Regions from separate parts of the Aliiglaciecola litoralis genome, predicted to be linked through region 2. Evidence: predicted binding sites of a transcription regulator. Region 2 holds the regulator's gene; the other holds the start of a gene.

Region 1 (10,256 bases), on a different contig from region 2:
CTGGAACGATGTCGGTAGTTGGTCATCGTTGTGGGAAACAGCTGAGAATAAAGACAAGAAGGGTAACGCAACCGTAGGTGATGTGATGCTGTGCAATGTCAACAACAGCTATATCAACGCCGAGCAGCGATTGATTGCTGTGGTTGGTCTAGATGATGTGGTCGTGGTAGAAACTAAAGATGCCATTTTGGTGGCGAATCGCCATAAAGTGCAAGACATCAAAACCATTGTGAATGAACTCAAAGCGCAGAACCGTCCTGAATTTGAATTTCACCGTGAAGTATTCAGACCTTGGGGAAGTTACGATTCCATCGATAACGGAGAGCGCTTTCAAGTAAAACGCATCACCGTGAATCCGGGGGAGAAGTTATCGGTACAAATGCATCATCATCGTGCTGAGCACTGGATAGTGGTTTCAGGTACTGCCAAAGTCACCAACGGTGAAGAAACCTTTTTAGTCACTGAAAATGAATCAACCTATATTCCGATTGGCGTAATTCATGCTCTCGAGAACCCAGGCAAGGTGCCATTAGAGCTTATTGAGGTCCAATCAGGCAGTTATTTAGGGGAAGACGATATTGTGCGCTTCTCGGATCGTTATGGACGAACAGAAGGTTAAAGAGGCTAAGCATGAAGATAAGTTGTTTTAAGGCTTACGATATTCGAGGGCGCTTACTTGAGCAACTCGACGAGAACGTTGCCTACCGAATCGGTCGCGCGTTTGCCCAGTATTTGTCAGCGAAAACCGTGGTTGTCGGTGGGGATGTGAGACACACCTCCCAGCCGTTAAAATTAGCACTGTGTGCAGGCCTAATTGACGGCGGCGCTACTGTGACTGATTTAGGTATGACCGGTACCGAAGAGATTTATTTCGCGACTAAACATTTAGGTGTAGACGGTGGGATAGAGGTTACTGCCAGCCACAACCCAATTGATTACAACGGCATGAAACTGGTGAAAGCCGACTCCAAACCCATCAGTGGCGATACAGGGTTGTTTGCAATTAAAGAAATTGCTGAACAATATGACCAACAAGACGTAGATAATCGCTTACAACATTACTCACATGAGCGAGCAACTGACGAGGCGTTTTTGCAAGGCCGCGGCAGTGTTGTCATCGAAAAGCTAAAGAGTTCTCAACAGTATCAACAGCAAAGTTGCATGCCAGACTACGTAGCACACATGTTAACTTACATTGATGTTGGAAAATTAAAACCGCTTAAGTTGGTAGTCAATGCGGGCAATGGTGCAGCAGGAAAAGCGTTAGACGCGATTGAAAATAAACTTAATGCACTAGGTGCGCCAATTGAATTTATCAAAGTGCATCATCAACCCGATGGTGATTTCCCCAACGGGATCCCTAATCCATTATTACCAGAGAGTCGCGCTGATACGGCAAAAGTCGTGATTGATAATAACGCCGATATGGGGATTGCATGGGACGGTGATTTTGATCGCTGTTTTTTGTTTGATGAGCAGGGTGATTTTGTTGAGGGTTATTACATTGTTGGCCTCTTAGCCAAAGCGTTCTTGGACAAAGACAGTCATAACAAAATAATTTATGACCCCAGAGTGTATTGGAACACCGAAGATATTGTTAAACAGGCTGGCGGTACTCCGATAAAAAGTAAAACGGGACATGCTTTTATCAAGGAGCGAATGCGCTCTGATGACGCGGTCTACGGTGGCGAGATGAGTGCACATCACTATTTCAGAGACTTTGCTTACTGTGATTCCGGTATGATCCCTTGGTTGTTAGTGGCAGAGTTATTATGCACATCAGGACAACCACTGTCTGAATTGGTGAAAGCACGCATTGCTGCTTTTCCATCCTCTGGTGAGATAAACAGTCTGTTAAAGGATGCCGATGCGGCATTGCAGCGAGTGATTGATACATACAAGTCCGACGCGATTGTTATAGATGACACTGATGGTGTGGGATTTGAGTTTGAAAATTGGCGATTTAATTTGCGCAAATCGAATACCGAACCGGTAATACGATTAAATGTTGAATCACGTGCAGACATTGCCTTGATGCAACAAAAAACCGCTGAACTATTGGCCATTATTCGCGCTTAATATCCGCTATTTTATGCATTGTCTTTGAGGCAGCGGATCATGAGCATTTCATGATTGCGCTGCCAGCTCATAACATAAAAGCAACTTAGCGATTTTGCAATACCAACCAAATCATCATTAAATGGCCACCAATAGTGACCGCAGTCAGTCGTACCCGCAATGAAATATACCAGCTAGGACTGTCCAACGTGCGCAGCTCAAATACCAGTATCAATAAAAATGCAATGCTCAGCACAATTAATGCTGCAAAAGGCGGCACGATAATTAAGCACAGCCAACCTATCAGACTGGGCAGCATCGACCAATAAAGCTGTTTGACCGGTTTGTTCTGGCTGATCCCTTCATGCCATAAAATGCCACCAAGAAAAGAAAGAATAATGGCGGAGTATTGCGTGAAGTAAGAAATCCCTTCGAAGTAAGAAACGTTTCCCCACAGTATATAAAACGGTAAAGCAATAAAGGGTATTAACCCTGCGTATCCTAGTATTCGGCTATGGTAATTAAGCATTGAATTGTCCTAAAGCGAAATAAAAATAGCGCCAATAGGCGCTATTTTTTAGACTAGAAAAAGTCTATTTTTTGATTGGGTTATATTTGCGTTGTACCTCACCGGTATACAACTGTCGAGGACGACCAATCTTCTGTCCTTTCTGACTAAGCATTTCATGCCAGTGAGAAATCCAACCAACGGTTCTTGCTAGTGCGAAGATACAGGTAAACATATTCGTCGGAATACCGATTGCTTTAAGAATAATGCCTGAATAAAAATCAACATTCGGGAATAGTTTTTTCTCAGCGAAGTAGGGGTCGCTAAGCGCAATCTTCTCTAACTCCATCGCTACGTTTAACAATGGATCATCGATGTTTAACTCTTCAAGTACTTCATGACAACTCTCACGCATTACCGTAGCGCGCGGGTCAAAGTTTTTATAAACACGGTGACCAAAGCCCATCAATCTGAATGAGTCATTCTTATCTTTAGCACGAGCGATAAATTCTGGAATTCGATCCACTGAGCCAATTTCTTGGAGCATATTTAAGCATGCTTCATTAGCGCCACCGTGAGCAGGTCCCCACAGAGAGGCCACACCAGCAGCAATACATGCGTATGGGTTAGCACCGGAAGAGCCAGCTAATCTGACCGTTGATGTCGATGCGTTTTGCTCATGATCGGCATGCAAAGTGAATATGCGATCCATAGCTCTGGCTACAGCTGGACTGATGACATAGTCTTCTGCCGGAACAGAAAACATCATGTTAAGGAAGTTTTCAGCATAAGAAAGGCTATTTTTGGGGTACACAAACGGTTGACCAATACTGTACTTGTAGCACATGGCGACAAGCGTAGGCATTTTTGCAACCAGTCGATACGCACTTCTAAGACGCTGTTCTGGATCAACTATGTCTAGATCATCATGGTAAAAACTGGCAAGCGCACCGACTGTGCCACAAAGCATCGCCATTGGGTGAGCGTCGCGTCTGAAACCGCGGAAGAAATTAGTCACTTGGTCATGCACCAATGTATGGTGGGTTATGGTGTTTTTAAAGTCTGCATATTCTTCAGAAGTCGGTGTCTTGTCATGCAACAGCATGTAGCACACTTCAATGTAATCTGCATCGCGGGCTAGCTCTTCAATTGAATAGCCACGGTGCAACAGTATTCCTTTCGCTCCATCGATAAAGGTAATTGACGACTCGCATGAACCAGTAGCCATAAAACCAGGATCAAAAGTGAAATACCCACTGGCGCCTAAAGCGCGAACATCTATTACATCATGTCCAGCAGTTCCCGATAGGATCGGAAGCTCTATTTCTTTATCACCTACTTTTAAAATGGCTTTCTGCTCTGCCATAAGATGTTCTCCTCAGACTAAATCTTTAGTCGTTAAGTAAAAATAAATTAACGACGACGAAAAAAAGTGTCGCTATTTGTACTGATAAAGTCCATTCAAGTCAATTTTAATGCATGAATGCTTAATATATATTCTGATTATGGACGTTCAGTATACGTTAAAAATGAAAACAACGATTTATCCTTTGTTAATAAAGAACAAAAATTGTAATTAATCAAAACGCTGGATATACTTTGACGCGTGAAATGAATAAAAATTGCTTAGTTGTTAAAGGTTTAATAGATGCTTTACAGGCCATTAACAATTGAACCAAAATCGCTTGACTGCGTATTCATTATAAAAAGGTTAAAGTGAACAACTTTAAAACACCAAAAGTATAATCCCTACGATAATACAGGCTCATAAAGTGAAAAAACAAAGACCAGTAAACCTGCAACTCAATACTATAAGTTTTCCACCTTCAGCTATCGTCTCTATTTTACACCGTGTTACGGGTGTGGCGATGTTCTTTGCTCTGATGTTTGTGATCTGGGCATGGGCTGTTTCAGTTAATTCTTTGGAGGGCTTCAATCATGTGCAAGAAGTCATGGCTGGACCCTTTGGCAAGTTTGTCGCCATAGGCACAATTTCAGCGCTGACTTATCACATACTTGGCGGACTTCGTCATGTAGTGATGGACTTCGGACATTGGGAAGAAATTAACTCTGGGAACAATAGCGCAGTAGCGACCATCGTTTTGTGGTTAGTACTAACAGTGGTAGTGGGGATCGTATTATGGTAACAAACCAAGCTAGTTTAAAACGTGATGGGGTACAAGACTATGTCACCCTTCGCGCAACAGCGTTAATCATCACGCTATTTTCTGCTTACATGACATATTTTTTTATTGTTACGCCTGAAGTGACATTTGCTGTTTGGAGAGACTTATTCTCTGGTATGTTCATGAAAGTTTTCACGCTCGCGACCCTGGTTGCCATCATGTTTCATGTACGCATCGGTCTCTGGCAAGTTTTGACAGATTATGTCAAAGCAGCAGCATTACGCGCAACGTTGCAATATATTCTTAATATAATTGCTTTCGTATACGTTGCAGTTGGTTTATTTGTTTTGTGGGGTGTTTAAGTGAGTATTCCAGTTCATGAGTTCGACGCAGTTGTTGTAGGTGCAGGTGGTGCAGGTATGCGCGCCGCGTTGCAAATTTCCGAGTCCGGAAAATCCTGCGCACTACTGTCTAAAGTGTTTCCAACCCGCTCACATACTGTTTCCGCTCAAGGTGGAATTACAGTGGCCCTGGGTAATGCCCATGAAGATAATTGGGAATGGCATATGTATGACACGGTCAAAGGCTCCGATTATATCGGTGACCAAGACGCGATTGAATATATGTGTAAAACAGGTCCTGAAGCCATTATCGAAATGGAGAACATGGGGTTACCTTTTTCACGCTTTGAAAATGGCAAAATCTATCAACGCCCATTTGGTGGTCAATCGCAAAACTTTGGTGGCGAGCAAGGTGCCAGAACAGCCGCTGCCGCTGACCGTACAGGTCACGCATTGCTGCATTTGCTTTATCAACAAAATGTAAAAAATAAAACCAAAGTGTTTAGCGAGTGGTATGCACTTGATTTGGTCAAAAATGCCGATGGTGATGTTGTAGGTTGCACCGCAATTGACATTGAGTCGGGTGAGGTCGTTTATTTCAAATCTAAAGCCGTGGTGTTAGCCACCGGTGGTGCTGGGCGTATTTACGCATCAACCACAAATGCTCACATCAACACTGGTGATGGCGTAGGCATGGCGTTGCGCGCAGGTGTGCCTGTGCAAGACATGGAAATGTGGCAGTTCCACCCAACTGGTATTGCAGGAGCCGGAACCTTGGTAACTGAAGGTTGTCGTGGTGAAGGCGGTTACCTGTTAAATAAAGACGGTGAACGTTTCATGGAACGTTACGCGCCTAATGCTAAAGACTTAGCTGGTCGTGATGTTGTAGCACGCTCGATGATGACTGAGATCAGAGAAGGTCGAGGATGTGAAGGTCCGTGGGGCACCCATATTAAACTGAAACTCGATCACTTAGGTAAAGAAGTGCTTGAGTCTCGCTTGCCCGGTATCCTTGAGTTATCCAGAACCTTTGCACACGTTGATCCGGTTAAAGAACCTATTCCTGTTATTCCAACTTGCCACTATATGATGGGTGGGATACCAACCAATGTTGATGGACAGGCAATAGGAATTGATAAAGACGGTAAAGAAAAACCCATCGGTGGATTATTTGCCTGTGGTGAGATCGCTTGCGTGTCGGTTCACGGCGCAAACCGCTTAGGCGGTAACTCACTGTTAGATTTAGTTGTATTTGGTCGCGCTACTGGTTTGCACCTTGGTAAAGCCATTGATCAAATCGAATCCAAAGATGCAACCCAAACTGAAATTGATCAAGCCTTAGTGCGCTTCAACCGTTGGGAAAGCTCTGAAGTAGGTAAAGGCGAAGACCCAGTACAAATCAAGAAAGATTTGCAAAAATGCATGCAGTTAAACTTCTCTGTATTTAGAGAAGGGGACGCGATGGCAGAGGGCTTGGCCGAGCTTAAAGAAATACGTCAACGTCTACAAAATGCCCGTTTAGACGATAAGAGTAGTGATTTTAATACTCAGCGAATTGAGTGTTTAGAATTAGATAACTTGATGGAAACGGCATATAGCACTGCAGTTGCTGCGAACTTCAGAACCGAAAGTCGTGGTGCGCACAGTCGCTTCGATTTCCCTGATCGCGATGATAGCAACTGGTTATGTCACTCAGTTTATTTGCCTGATTCAGAGTCTATGATTAAGCGTGATGTAAACATGACGCCTAAATTGCGTGAAGCTTTCGCACCGAAAGCCAGAACCTACTAATTGGAGTAACGACGATGCAACTTACTTTTTCTATTTATCGTTACAACCCAGACGTTGATAACGCGCCGAGAATGCAAGAATACAAGTTAGAAGTGGAAGAGGGCCAAGACATGATGGTGCTTGATGCACTTATCGCGTTAAAGGAAACCGATCCTACGCTATCATTCCGTCGTTCTTGCCGAGAGGGTGTGTGTGGTTCTGATGGCGTGAACATGAACGGTAAAAATGGCCTAGCGTGTATCACCCCTTTGTCTGCACTTGGCAAGGGTAAAATCACAGTTCGTCCATTACCAGGATTACCGGTAGTACGTGATTTGGTGGTTGATATGAGTCAGTTTTATACTCAATACGAGAAGATAAAGCCGTTCCTAATCAATGACGACAATCATCCGCCGGCAAGAGAATTTCTGCAATCACCGGAAGAACGCGCTAAGCTTGACGGACTTTATGAATGTATCTTGTGTGCATGTTGTTCAACATCATGCCCTTCATTCTGGTGGAACCCAGACAAATTTATTGGTCCTGCGGGATTGTTGCACGCCTATCGCTTTTTGATCGATAGTCGCGACACAGCAACCGATGAGCGCTTGAACGATCTGGATGATGCGTTTAGTGTGTTCAGATGCCACGGTATAATGAACTGTGTTAGTGTTTGTCCGAAAGGACTAAACCCGACCAAAGCAATCGGTCAGATTAAGTCTATGCTATTGCAGCGGGCTGTTTAGTAAAGTCATCTTGAATAAGCAATATTTAATTTGATTTCGAGTCTAAATAGCCATCCTAACAAGGGTGGCTTTTTTGCTTAAAAAAATGCACCAAAAGGGTTAAATTATACAGCCCTAATATTTATGGATATTGGTCAATGGCAGATATCCAGTTGTGAGCCTTACTTTTACAAGGGACAATAATGCAACAAAGCGTGATGAAAGCATGGTGGGACTCATCCCACATGGCTGGCGGCAACGCTGCTTATATAGAAGAACTCTATGAAGCCTATTTGGAAGACGCAAATAGCGTTTCGCAGCAATGGCGTAGCATTTTCGATAATTTACCTAAAGTCGAGGGTGTTGAACTAGACACCAATCACTCTGTAATCCGAGAACAATTCAAAGCAATGGCCGCACTTGGGCCTGCTGCCCGGGCTGGCGCTAGTCAGTCTGCGCCTGCTGCTGTAGGTGATGATAAGCAAGTTAAAGTGCTGCAACTTATTAATGCTTATCGTTTTCGAGGTCATCAACACGCTAATCTTGATCCGCTCGATTTGTGGAAGCAAGAACGTGTGAGAGATCTTGAACTGTCTCATCACTCTTTGGCAGAAAAAGATTTCGATACCCGCTTTAATGTTGGTTCGTATGCGATTGGCGAAGAATCAATGACGCTGAAAGACTTATTTGCGTCATTAAATCGTACCTATTGTGGTTCGATTGGTTCGGAATATATGCATATTACCGATACTGAGCAAAAACGTTGGTTGCAACAACGTATTGAATCGGTAGAAGCCAAACCACAAATTAGTCGTGATGAGAAAGTCAGTATTCTTAAAGGTCTTATTGCTGCCGATGGCATGGAGAAGTATCTAGGGGCCAAGTTTCCCGGCGCCAAACGCTTTTCATTAGAAGGTGGTGATTCATTAGTCCCCATGCTTAAAGGACTGATTAGTCATGCCGGCGCTCAAGGTGCCAAAGAAGTGGTAGTGGGCATGGCTCACCGTGGTCGCTTGAATGTATTGGTAAACGTACTTGGTAAAAACCCGTCGGTTTTATTTGATGAGTTTTCTGGCAAACATGACGAGAGTCTAGGCGCTGGCGACGTGAAATATCACGCCGGTTACTCGTCAGATTTCGCCACGCCAGGTGGTAATCTGCATCTTGCGCTGGCATTTAACCCATCTCACCTAGAGATCGTTAATCCTGTGGTGATGGGGTCTGTTAGAGCGCGATTAGATCGTCGCAATTGTCAGGACGGTTCAGCGGTACTGCCAATTACCATTCACGGTGATTCGGCGATTGCGGGTCAAGGTGTCGTACAAGAAACCTTTAACATGTCGCAGACTCGTGGTTTTCAGGTTGGCGGCACAGTGCGTATCGTTATCAACAACCAAGTTGGTTTTACGACCTCTAAAATAGAAGACACGCGTTCTACCCAATACTGTACTGATATCGCTAAAATGGTACAGGCGCCGATTTTTCATGTGAATTCGGATGATCCTGAAGCGGTATTGTTTGTTACTAAATTAGCGCTAGATTATCGTAATACCTTCAAACGTGATGTGGTGATCGACCTTGTTTGTTATCGCCGACACGGTCATAACGAAGCTGATGAGCCCAATGCTACTCAGCCATTGATGTACCAAAAAATTAAAAAACATCCTGTTCCTCGTTTAATCTACGCACAGCAATTGATTGCCGAAGGCGTCATTGAAGAGCATGAAGTAGAGAAACTGATCAGTGAATATCGCGCCGCTTTAGATCATGGCGCATGTGTGGTTGAAGAGTGGCGACCAATGACTGAACATTCAGTCGATTGGACACCGTATTTAGGTCACGATTGGGATGTCGAATACGACGCTACCATCAGTAAAGAAAGATTGATTGAATTAGGTAAGGCAATAACCAGTTACCCTGAAACACATCAATTGCAATCGCGAGTCAAGAAATTGTATGGCGACCGCGAAGCCATGGTTGCCGGTGAAAAATTACTCGACTGGGGGATGGCTGAAAATCTTGCCTACGCTGATATAGTCTCCCGCGGCACCGGCATTCGCATGACCGGCCAAGATTCGGGACGTGGTACCTTTTTCCATCGTCATGCGGTTATTCATAGTCAAGCCGATGGTCAAGACTATATGCCGCTGCAACACATCGACTCAGAGCAAGGGCGCATGGAGATATATGATTCTGTGCTGTCAGAAGCTGCGGTGGTTGCGTTTGAATTTGGTTATGCAACTGCGGAGCCAGGTACCCTAACCATTTGGGAAGCACAGTTTGGTGACTTCGCCAATGGCGCTCAGGTGGTGATTGATCAGTTCCTTAGTTCTGGCGAAGCTAAATGGGGACGGTTGTGTGGTTTAACCATGCTATTACCTCATGGTTATGAAGGGCAGGGGCCAGAGCATAGTTCTGCCAGACTTGAACGCTTCTTACAGATGTGCGCCGATCACAACTGGCAAGTGGTTGTTCCTTCTACGCCCGCGCAAGTCTTTAATATGCTCAGACGTCAGGCTATTCGTCCGATGCGTCGGCCATTAATCGTGATGTCTCCTAAATCACTGTTGCGTCATCCTTTGGCGGTGTCGAGTTTGGATGAATTAACCGACGGTATCTTCCATAATGTCATCGACGAAGTTGATGAGATTAAACCAGCAGATGTGAAGCGGGTGGTGATGTGTTCAGGAAAAGTCTATTACGACTTACTTGAACAAAGACGCAAAAA
Region 2 (10,256 bases):
GACACTATTCGTGCTCAACTTGGCGAACAATGGTTACAGCGGATTGAAACGGTTCGGTTAGCAGGTCGAGAGTCATATCAGGGCAATAGCGATGCCAGTCAACAGCTCAAAGACCTATTTTCTGAACTGCAAAATGATGAGCTACTCACAATTGGGCGCGCCTTCTCACAATTTTTGAATTTAGCCAATATCGCTGAACAAGAATTCAATGCAATTACTACCGACGATGACCCAGTCACAACCTTGTTTGACCATCTAAAGTCAGCCGAAATTTCTCAGTCCACCTTTGCAGATGCATTTGAACAACTTAAAATTGATTTAGTTTTAACTGCGCACCCAACTGAAGTGACGCGCAGAACACTTATTCATAAACACAGCGAGTTGGCTAGTTGCCTTCGAGATCTCCACCACAGTCAAATTACCCAAGAGCAACGAGATGACTTAGAAACACGAGTCGCTGATTTAATAAGTCAGGCTTGGCATACTGAAGAGATCCGTTCTATCAGACCGACTCCGGTAGATGAAGCTCGATGGGGCTTTTCCGTAATCGAGAACTCATTGTGGGATGCAGTTCCTGCGTTCATCCGCTCACTTGAGAAGAAAGTTCAAGATCGCTTTAAAATTTCGCTACCTATTGATGCGGCACCAGTACAGTTTAGTTCTTGGATGGGTGGCGATAGAGACGGAAATCCAAATGTCACGTCCAAAGTCACTCAGCAAGTACTGTTATTAGCTCGAAAACGAGCTGCTAAATTGTTCGCACAAGACATTGACAGGTTACAAGCTGAATTATCAATGTCTGATTGTGATGATGAGCTTAGGGCGCTTGTTGGCAATGATTCTCGGGAACCTTACCGAGCGTTATTGCGGCCCCTTTTTACCAAATTAAAAGCAACCGAAGAAGGTATCGGCGAGTTTTTGGCTGGAAAACAAATAGATCAACAAGATTGGATCAGTAGTCAGGCCCAGTTGCTTGAGCCCTTGTTAAATTGCCACCGCTCCCTACATGCGTGTGGCATGAAGGTAATAGCAGATGGACAACTACTAGACACCATTCGTCGCGTGCATTGCTTTGGCGTGCACCTGCTCAAATTGGATATCCGTCAAGACTCAGAACGCCATGCTGACGTATTTGGTGAATTGACTCGCTATTTCGGATTGGGAGATTACAACGAGTGGAGCGAGCAAGACAAGCAAGCATTCTTGTTGCGAGAATTAGCCTCAAAACGCCCTTTGATACCGACGAATTGGCAACCTTCAGCTGAAGTCAAAGAAGTTCTGGATACCTGTAAAGTCATTGCCCAAAACAGTGAACAAGGGTTTGGCATCTACGTTATTTCCATGGCCAGCCTACCCTCTGATGTGCTTGCTGTGCAGTTATTGCTAAAAGAATCTCAGGTCAATTGGCCGATGCCCGTAGCACCGCTATTTGAAACTCTGGACGACTTGAACAACGCCCCTGTAGTGATGAAACAGTTGTTTGATATAGATTGGTACCGCGGCTACATCCAGGGTAAACAGCATATTATGATTGGATATTCTGATTCAGCCAAAGACGCCGGAGCTTTAGCCGCAGGCTGGGCTCAATATGAATCACAAGAAGCCTTAGTGAAATTAGCCGATGAGTACAATACCAAACTAACGTTGTTTCATGGTCGCGGCGGCACTATAGGTCGAGGCGGCCTTCCCGCTCATGCGGCAATACATTCACAACCGCCCGGTTCATTAACAGGCGGATTTCGAGTCACTGAGCAAGGTGAAACCATCCGCTATAAATTTGGCATGCCGGAACTGGCAAAAGGCAGTTTAGGTATCTACGCAAGCGCAATAATTGAAGCGATTCTATTCCCGCCGCCACAGCCCAAGCAAAAGTGGCGAGAAGCAATCAAAATGATGGCAGATGAAGGACGCGATAACTATCGCCAGACAGTACGCCATGATCCAAATTTTGTACCTTATTTTCGAGTCGCCACCCCTGAACAAGAATTGGGTAAATTGCCCTTAGGCAGTCGCCCAGCGAAACGCAAGCCAACTGGCGGGATTGAAAGCTTGCGCGCGATACCTTGGATATTTGCTTGGGCGCAGACTCGCTTGGTATTGCCATCTTGGTTAGGCGTAATGAAAGCGGTGAAAACAGCACAAGAACAAGGTCTGCAAGAAACAATAGATGAAATGCTAGAGCATTGGCCATTTTTCCACTCAAGACTGTCGATGCTAGATATGGTTTTCAATAAAGCCGATTCTCGTATCAGTCAAGAGTATGATCAAAGGCTAGTGCCCGAGGACTTGCGCCATTTTGGACAGAGCTTGCGCGAGGAGCTCGATATGAGTGTCGCGTTGCTGCTTGAGGTGCTTGGCCAGGAGTCGGTAATGGAATCTGATCCGAAAGGGAAAGAATCAATGACCATTCGCGCCGGTTATCTTCAGCCCCTGCACTTTTTGCAAATTGAGTTACTAGAGCGAGTGAGAAAGCTGGGAGAGCAAACCGATCCTGTGCTTGAACGAGCAATGATGGTAACCATTGCGGGGATTGCTGTGGGTATGCGCAATACTGGGTAACGTATTTAAGCGCTTTAACGCACAAGCACACTTCCCCAAATAGATTTAGCTAAAATAGCGGTTAAATCAAACATTAAAAAACCAGCTTATAAAAGCTGGTTTTTTAGTTTTAATATTAGGCTAACATATTAACCATTGACGAATTTCACGCCCATGTCGATGTCATTGCGCAATCCTTCAAGCATAGATTGTTTAGCATTTTGCTCAAAGTCACTCAATTCACCGTAAGGAAGGATCTCTTCAACACCGTTAGGACCAAGTCTGACAGGATGAGCAAAGAACGCGGCATCATCAGAGTTAGTTTCAACATAGGTATATTCTACAACGTTGTCACCTTTCATTGCTGCCACTAAAGACAAACAGAATCGCGCTGCTGCTTGACCCATTGATAGTGTTGCAGATCCACCACCAGCTTTTGCCTCAACCACTTCGGTACCGGCATTTTGAATGCGGTGCGTTAGGCTTGCTACTTCTTCATCGCTGAAATTAACACCTTCAACTTGCGACAACAATGGCAAAATAGTTGTACCAGAATGACCGCCAATCACAGGAACATGGACGCTAGTAGTGCTCAGTCCTTTTAATTCAGCAACAAAAGTTTCAGAACGGATTACGTCAAGCGTAGTCACACCGAACAATTTGTTCTTGTTATAAACGCCTTTGGCTTTTAAAGTTTCTGCTGCAATGGCGACAGTTGTATTAACTGGGTTAGTAATAATACACGTACAGGCTTCAGGACAATTATCAGCAATCGCCTCAACCAAGTTTTTCACGATACCAGCGTTGATATTAAATAAATCGGAGCGATCCATACCGGGCTTACGAGGCACACCAGCAGGAATAAGTACGATGTCAGAGCCTTGTAGCGCAGCACCAAGATCATCTTTGCCAAAACCTTCCACTTTAACGTCGGTTGGAATGTGGCTCAAGTCAACGGCTACACCAGGAACAACGGGCGCGACATCATACAAAGCCAATTCAGAACCAGCGGGAAGTTGAGTTTTTAATAAAAGGGAAAGGGCCTGACCAATACCGCCTGCAGCACCTAATACCGCTACTTTCATAGTTGTCTCCTGTGGGGAATAATAAAAATCGACGGCAAACACTAATGTAAGCCGAACTAAATTACAAATTGAACACGTTAGTAGAGCAATATATGGGCATCAAATCGAGTATTCAACTGTTTGATCGACCAGATAACTACCTACCCTGAAAAGATTGTGTCAAACTATAGCAGTTAATAGTGAGGGTGGCATGTCGAATAATAAACAAGAAGAACTGATTAAAGCGTTTAAAGAGATCCTTAAAACGGAAAGTTTTGGCTCTCAAGGCGAGATTGTTGATGCCTTAAAAGAACAAGGATTCGGCAGTATAAGCCAGTCTAAGGTCTCGCGTATGCTTAGCAAATTTGGTGCTGTACGCACTAGAAACGCTCGTGGTGACATGGTTTATTGTCTGCCTCCAGAAATGGGCATGCCCACGGCGAAAAGCCCGCTAAAACAATTAGTTTTAGACATTATGCACAATAATGTCATGGTCATTATTCGCACCAGTCCTGGCGCTGCCCAACTGATAGCCCGCCTGCTCGACTCACTTAGCCAGAAAGACGGCGTATTAGGCACGATTGCAGGTGATGACACTATTTTTATAGCTCCTGCGGATGTCAGTAATATCGAAGACACCTTGCGAAAAGTAGAAGCCTTATTTGAGAACGTATAAACAATAAATGGCTGCTATATAATAAACAAAAAACACAACAAACTAATATCACCGCACATCTGAAGTTACTCCCAGTAAAAATCCAGGCTCAAACTCCAAGATAAATCAGTGCTTGGGAAAAGGCTTGGATTCCGATTACCTAACAATCAACGAAGGCCCCACCGTTGTGAAATCTCATAAAGTGGACACCCATCGTTATGCATTAGTGTGGACACCCACCTAAACTACCAAACCGAAATTGCATTAATGTGGACACCCATCGTTAAACAAGAAATAAACGCCGTTACGCTAAGGGATAGAGAGGTTAGCGACAAAGCTTTAAAGTCTGAATTTTATATGCTCATAAAAACTTAACGTGGACACCCACCTAAACTACCAAACTGAAATGACTACTTTTGTTCTTTGCAAGTGGTTGATCGTTCTAATGTGAATGCAAGAGCTAATAGCGGTGAATATTGATGCCTGTCCACGTTATGTCATCATAATCATGCCTGTCCACGTTATTTCGATAGCCGTGAATATTGGTGCCTGTCCACGATAAGGCTTTCAAGTGGTTGATCGTTCTAATGTGAATACAAGAGCTAATAGCGGTGAATATTGATGCCTGTCCACGTTATGTCATCATAATCATGCCTGTCCACGTTATTTATCATGCCTGTCCACGTTATTTCACAATCTACGGGACCGCTCACTTCGCTAGCAAATAAAGTGAGGGGATTTGATAAAAGTAAGATTCTAAGACATAAAAAAACCGGTCAGGTGAGTGACCGGTTTTTGCATTTACGCATAATAACTAATGTTATTAGAACTTGTATTTAACACCTGCGCGGATTTCCCACGAAGACGCATTGCGGTTGAAGCTCTGCGGTGAGTTGTTAAATGATTCGTAAACGTATTGGTTCTGATCATTGATTGATGCACTGATAACGTCATCGGCAGGGAAAGAACCTTGCTTAAATACGCCCCAGTCGTCGTTCAATAGATTGCCCAAGTTTTCAACTACGATAAATGCACTAGCCGAGTGACCTTCCATGAAGCCAGGAAGCTCTTGCTCAACGCGAACATCAAATTTAACCCACCAGTCTGCTGCAACAGAGTTACGAGCCATGATGCCACCACGGTTTAGACCTTCAGCCGCGATGAAGTCGTTGAATGCTGCTTGGTCGAAATCAGGACCGTAAACAACATTTGAGTCATTTTCGTTAGGAACATAAATCAAGCTTCTGTAGTTGTTAGCATCCGTAAACATTCTTGCATCTGTGAATGTATAAGAGATTGGGCTGCCTTCGTTAGCTGTTCCAAATAAGCTGAAACGAGTATCGTAGCCATCCATAAACTCTTTAGCATAACTAAGGTTCATAGTGAAACGATGACGTATTTCATAATCAGAAGTGGCTAACGTTGGATTGTTAACATCTGATACCGCTACGTTAGTGAAGTTAGAAAACGCCACCGCACTCGTCATAGGGTTAACATCAGTTGCACGAGTGAACGCATAAGCAAAGCTTGCGTCGATACCGTTATCGTAAGTTTTGCTTACTGATAAAGACAAAACTTTAGATTCTGCATCTTCGCCAGAGACATTAGTCAACATAAGGTCGTTACCTGCACGACGACCATTAGTTGCTTCGTACAATGGACGTCCATCTGGTGCGTCAGCGCCAGAGTCAACCAATGCTAAGTCACGGATGATTGCAGAGTTTTTCTTCTCAGTGATCATTAAGTCAGCTTGTAACACATAATCATCAGCGAAGATGTAAGTAGCACCTAATGCGTATTTCCACTCATGAGGGATCTTGAAGTTAGGATCGGTTGCATTTACACCACCGTCTCCATCACCAATTTGAGTATTAGCTACAGCGTCGAACATAGCTTGAGGGACGTCATAAATTGGACGACCTTCACCACTTAGAGCGATGTCAAACAATGAATCGAAATCACCGATTTCACGCTCACGCACACCAATGTTAGTAACGCCGTCATTTGAATATGCATTTGAAATCCAAACATTTGGGTTACCGCCTGAGTAACGACCAAATCCACCGCGTACTTCTAAGTTTTCAGCTACTGCCCAGTTAAAGCCAACACGAGGCTGCATTAATGATAAACCATCAACATTTGCCGTGTTTGAGAAGCCATAACGTGACGCGAAGTTACGGTTAAAGGTTGGTTGATCACCTGAACCGTATACGTCGTAGCGAAGGCCAACCATCATTTGAACATCATCAAACAAATCAAAATCATCTTGGATATAAAATGTTTTTGTCGTTTGAGAGAATGATGCACCAGCATCAGCTGGGTTGTTGGTGCCCGCAGAGTTGTTGTAGTAAATACGGTCTACGTCGCCTGACTCGAATTGATCAATTGAACGGAAACGATATTCACCCACAGTGTGCTGCATGAAGAGGTTGAAAACATTTAATTTTTCATACTCAACACCCGCAGTAATCGTATGCTCATCAGCATAGTAAGTACCTGCGATTTTAAAAGTAACGTTATCCCAGTTCAGGTCATTAGATTGACGAGAGTCATCAGGACCAATATAAATAGTTCCTCTATCAGGAGTAGAAATCTGTACTTCAGCAAACCCTGAGGCCGCATCGATTGAGTTTTGACGGTTGTCTAGGTCAGTTTTACCAATGCGTATTTCAGTAGAGAAATCGTCAGACCAATCAGAATACAAAGAAGCAACATAAGAACTTATCTCAGCGCCACGCTCGTAGAAGTGATTAGAAAGAGATAGGCGACTAGACCCACCGTCAGACTGGCTCAAGCTTGCACCGTCGTTCCAGTTGTATACTAATGAAGCACGGTGGTCATCATTAATGTTCCAATCCAGCTTTAACAATAGCTTTTCATCTTCAATTGGAGCACTGCCTGGCATACCGCCAACATCGTAGCCGTAAACACGACTTGCGATTTCTGTTACACGGTCAATATCAGCTTGAGAAACACGACTGCCTAACGCGTCGTAGCCAAAAAGTTGTGCGCCTTCAAGTTTTTCATATGAAGCGAATAAAAATAACGTGTCTTTGATAAGAGGCAAACCAACGTTAAAGCCATAACGCTTTTCTGTGTAGTTACCGTTATCTTGTTGCTCACCTTCAACTTCGTCACCACGGAAAGAGTCGCTGGTGTAATCGAAGAATAAGCTTCCATGTACTTCATTAGTACCTGACTTTGTCACCGCATTGATGTTACACGCAGTGAAACCACCGTACTGAACATCAAAAGGTGCTAATTCAACCGTTACCTGCTCAATCGCATCATATGAGAAAGGCATACGCTCAGTTGGGTAACCGTTGCTGTTCAAACCAAATGAATCGTTTAAACGCACACCATCAAGGGTTAAGCTGTTAAAACGAGGGCTTGCGCCGCCACACTGTACTGCATCGTTAAAACTTTCATCGATGTAAATTCTTGGGTCAGCACGAATAACATCATTTATGTCACGGTTGATCGAAGGTGCATTTTCCAAATCAGACAAGTTAAAGTTTGAAGAAGGACCTGTTTCACCAAATACTGACGTACTTACAGATGATGCTGTAACTAGAATACTTTCTAGTTGTTGATCTTCAGTTAATGCAACATCAAGGGAAAATTGCTCACCCAAGTTAAGATATACATCGTTTACTGTCGTGTCTTGGTAAACATTTGAATCAACAATTATGTTGTATGGTCCACCAACACGTAAACCTTTAGCGCTGAAAGTACCAGCATTGTTCACTTCAACCGTTTTGGATGTTCCAGATGGGACGTGGACGATTGTGATTGTTGTTCCTGCAGCAGGAGCTCCGGTAGGTGTTAATATTGTACCGGCAATTCCGGAAGAAGTTTCCTGAGCCATTGCCGCGGTAGACATGCCGACAGACATTGCTACTGCAATCGCAATGCGATTCAGTTTGGTTTTTTTAAACATTGTGTGTTTCCTAAGTAGAGTGTGTTCTTTTCTGTTGAACCGAAAAATGTTCGCAGTCTTGTAGCGCTGCTTCACATAACACGGCTCTTAAAAAATTTAAAAACAGATTGTACCAGCCTAATTATTACACTTTTATGATCACTATGTCAGCATTAATATTTAATCGTAGCAATAACCTAAAGCACAGAATTGCAACCTTTTGTTAACATTTCTGACCATTTGGTCAACACAAATTTAACGGTAAACAAATAAAATCCTGACTAAACAGTCACATAGATACTTGACCAACTAGTCTAGTATGCTTTTTATACTGCTTTTTACGTAAAATTCATATTAATTTTTTTTTGAGACTGACTTTTTTGGCCATCACTGGTATCTTTTGACCAGTTTTTTATTGCTTCAAGGTCGAAATGGCTACTCCACTTATTATTGCAATTGCTGGTGCTTCAGGTTCTGGCAAATCGTTGTTTACTGAAAACCTGCTCAAAGAATTTGAACAGGAAGGTCGTCCGGTGCAAATTTTGCGTGAGGATCACTACTATCGTGCGCAAGATCACTTACCTATGCACGAACGTGAAAAAAATAACTACGACCATCCTCGCGCCTTTGAACATGAGCTACTGGTGGATCATTTAAACCAATTAAAGGAAGGGAAATCGATTGAATACCCTACCTATTGTTATAAGACTCATACGCGGTTACAACAACGTGAAATATTGGAGTCTGCACCGGTTATCATTGTTGAAGGGATCATGTTGCTTGCAAGCCCTGAACTTGAGCCTTTATATGACGTTAAGATTTTCGTAGACACGCCACTGGATATTTGCCTTTTAAGACGAATCAAACGTGATATCGCAGAACGCGGACGTACGTTAGAGTCTGTGGCTAACCAATACGAAAGCACCGTAAAACCAATGTACCACCAGTTTATTGCACCGAGTCGATTTACAGCGGATGTTATCGTCACCCAAGGAGGCGAAAATTATATTGCTTTGGATGTAATTAAATCCCATATACAGCAAGCCTTAGGTAAAAATAACGGCTAAGCGGCTACCTATAATAATAAGAAAAAGGAACCATCATGATCAGTTTACTTGGCATTGCCGTTCTCATTGCCATTGCATATGGCCTGTCGGCGCATAAAAAGTCGATTAATTGGCGAACGGTGGGTGGCGCATTCGCCATTCAAGCGTCCCTCGGTGCATTTATATTGTACGTACCTGCCGGAAAAGAAGCGCTGTTGAGTATGTCTGTTGGCGTTCAGCGTTTATTAGAATACGGTCAAGAAGGTATAAATTTCATTTTTGGCCCGGTGGGTGATAAATCACTGGGATTCATTTTTGCGTTTAACGTTTTGCCAGCCATTATCTTTTTCTCGTCATTGATCGCGGTGCTTTATCATGTAGGTATTATGCGTTGGGTTATTCGCTTGATTGGCGGCTTATTGCAACTAGCACTACGGACCAGTCGCCCCGAGTCAATGTCAGCTGCGGCGAATATTTTTGTTGGTCAGACCGAAGCACCTTTGGTGGTGAAACCTTTTATTCCCGCTATGACGCGCTCTGAACTGTTTGCGGTGATGGTCGGCGGACTAGCCTCCATTGCAGGTGCTGTGATGGTCGGTTACGCGCAGCTAGGTGTGGATATAAAATTCTTGCTGGCTGCAAGTTTTATGGCGGCACCAGGTGGGTTGTTAATGGCAAAACTGATCATGCCTGAAACCGAAACCGTTAAAAACGAGCTAGAAGAGTTAAAAGACGACGATAATGATTATGCCAACATATTTGACGCTGCAGCTACTGGCGCCGCCTCAGGCTTAAAGCTAGCAGTCAACGTGGGTGCAATGTTACTCGCATTTATTGCCTTAATTGCCATACTAAATGGGTTGATCGGCGGGATTGGCGGTTGGTTCGGTCACGGAAGTCTGAGCTTCCAAATGATCTTAGGCTATATGTTCCAGCCATTAGCTTGGGTGCTAGGGGTACCATGGAGTGAAGCCAATTTAGCGGGTAGCTTTATCGGTCAGAAAATGGTGGTTAACGAGTTCGTTGCTTATTTG

The links. Region 2 encodes ArgR, which controls arginine synthesis, uptake and breakdown. Its sites were predicted from a motif close to ANTGAATANNTATTCANT; they were not measured.
Region 1: a site for ArgR is predicted at 4,031-4,048, ahead of gltA (citrate synthase). Genes of this name have one in related genera too.

What each region holds. Positions count from the first base shown of each region.
Region 1 covers NZ_BAAAFD010000006.1:116,435-126,690, forward strand. Annotated here, with positions in the region: gene ABD036_RS11665 (mannose-1-phosphate guanylyltransferase/mannose-6-phosphate isomerase) at 1-619, shown strand, start outside; gene ABD036_RS11670 (phosphohexomutase domain-containing protein) at 631-2,079, shown strand; gene ABD036_RS11675 (DUF3429 domain-containing protein) at 2,165-2,587, opposite strand; gene gltA (citrate synthase) at 2,652-3,932, opposite strand; gene sdhC (succinate dehydrogenase, cytochrome b556 subunit) at 4,339-4,713, shown strand; gene sdhD (succinate dehydrogenase, hydrophobic membrane anchor protein) at 4,707-5,054, shown strand; gene sdhA (succinate dehydrogenase flavoprotein subunit) at 5,055-6,824, shown strand; gene ABD036_RS11700 (succinate dehydrogenase iron-sulfur subunit) at 6,839-7,549, shown strand; gene sucA (2-oxoglutarate dehydrogenase E1 component) at 7,732-10,256, shown strand, end outside.
Region 2 covers NZ_BAAAFD010000016.1:18,851-29,106, reverse strand. Annotated here, with positions in the region: gene ppc (phosphoenolpyruvate carboxylase) at 1-2,559, shown strand, start outside; gene mdh (malate dehydrogenase) at 2,688-3,623, opposite strand; gene argR (transcriptional regulator ArgR) at 3,814-4,278, shown strand; gene ABD036_RS17910 (TonB-dependent receptor) at 5,081-8,197, opposite strand; gene udk (uridine kinase) at 8,608-9,243, shown strand; gene ABD036_RS17900 (NupC/NupG family nucleoside CNT transporter) at 9,279-10,256, shown strand, end outside.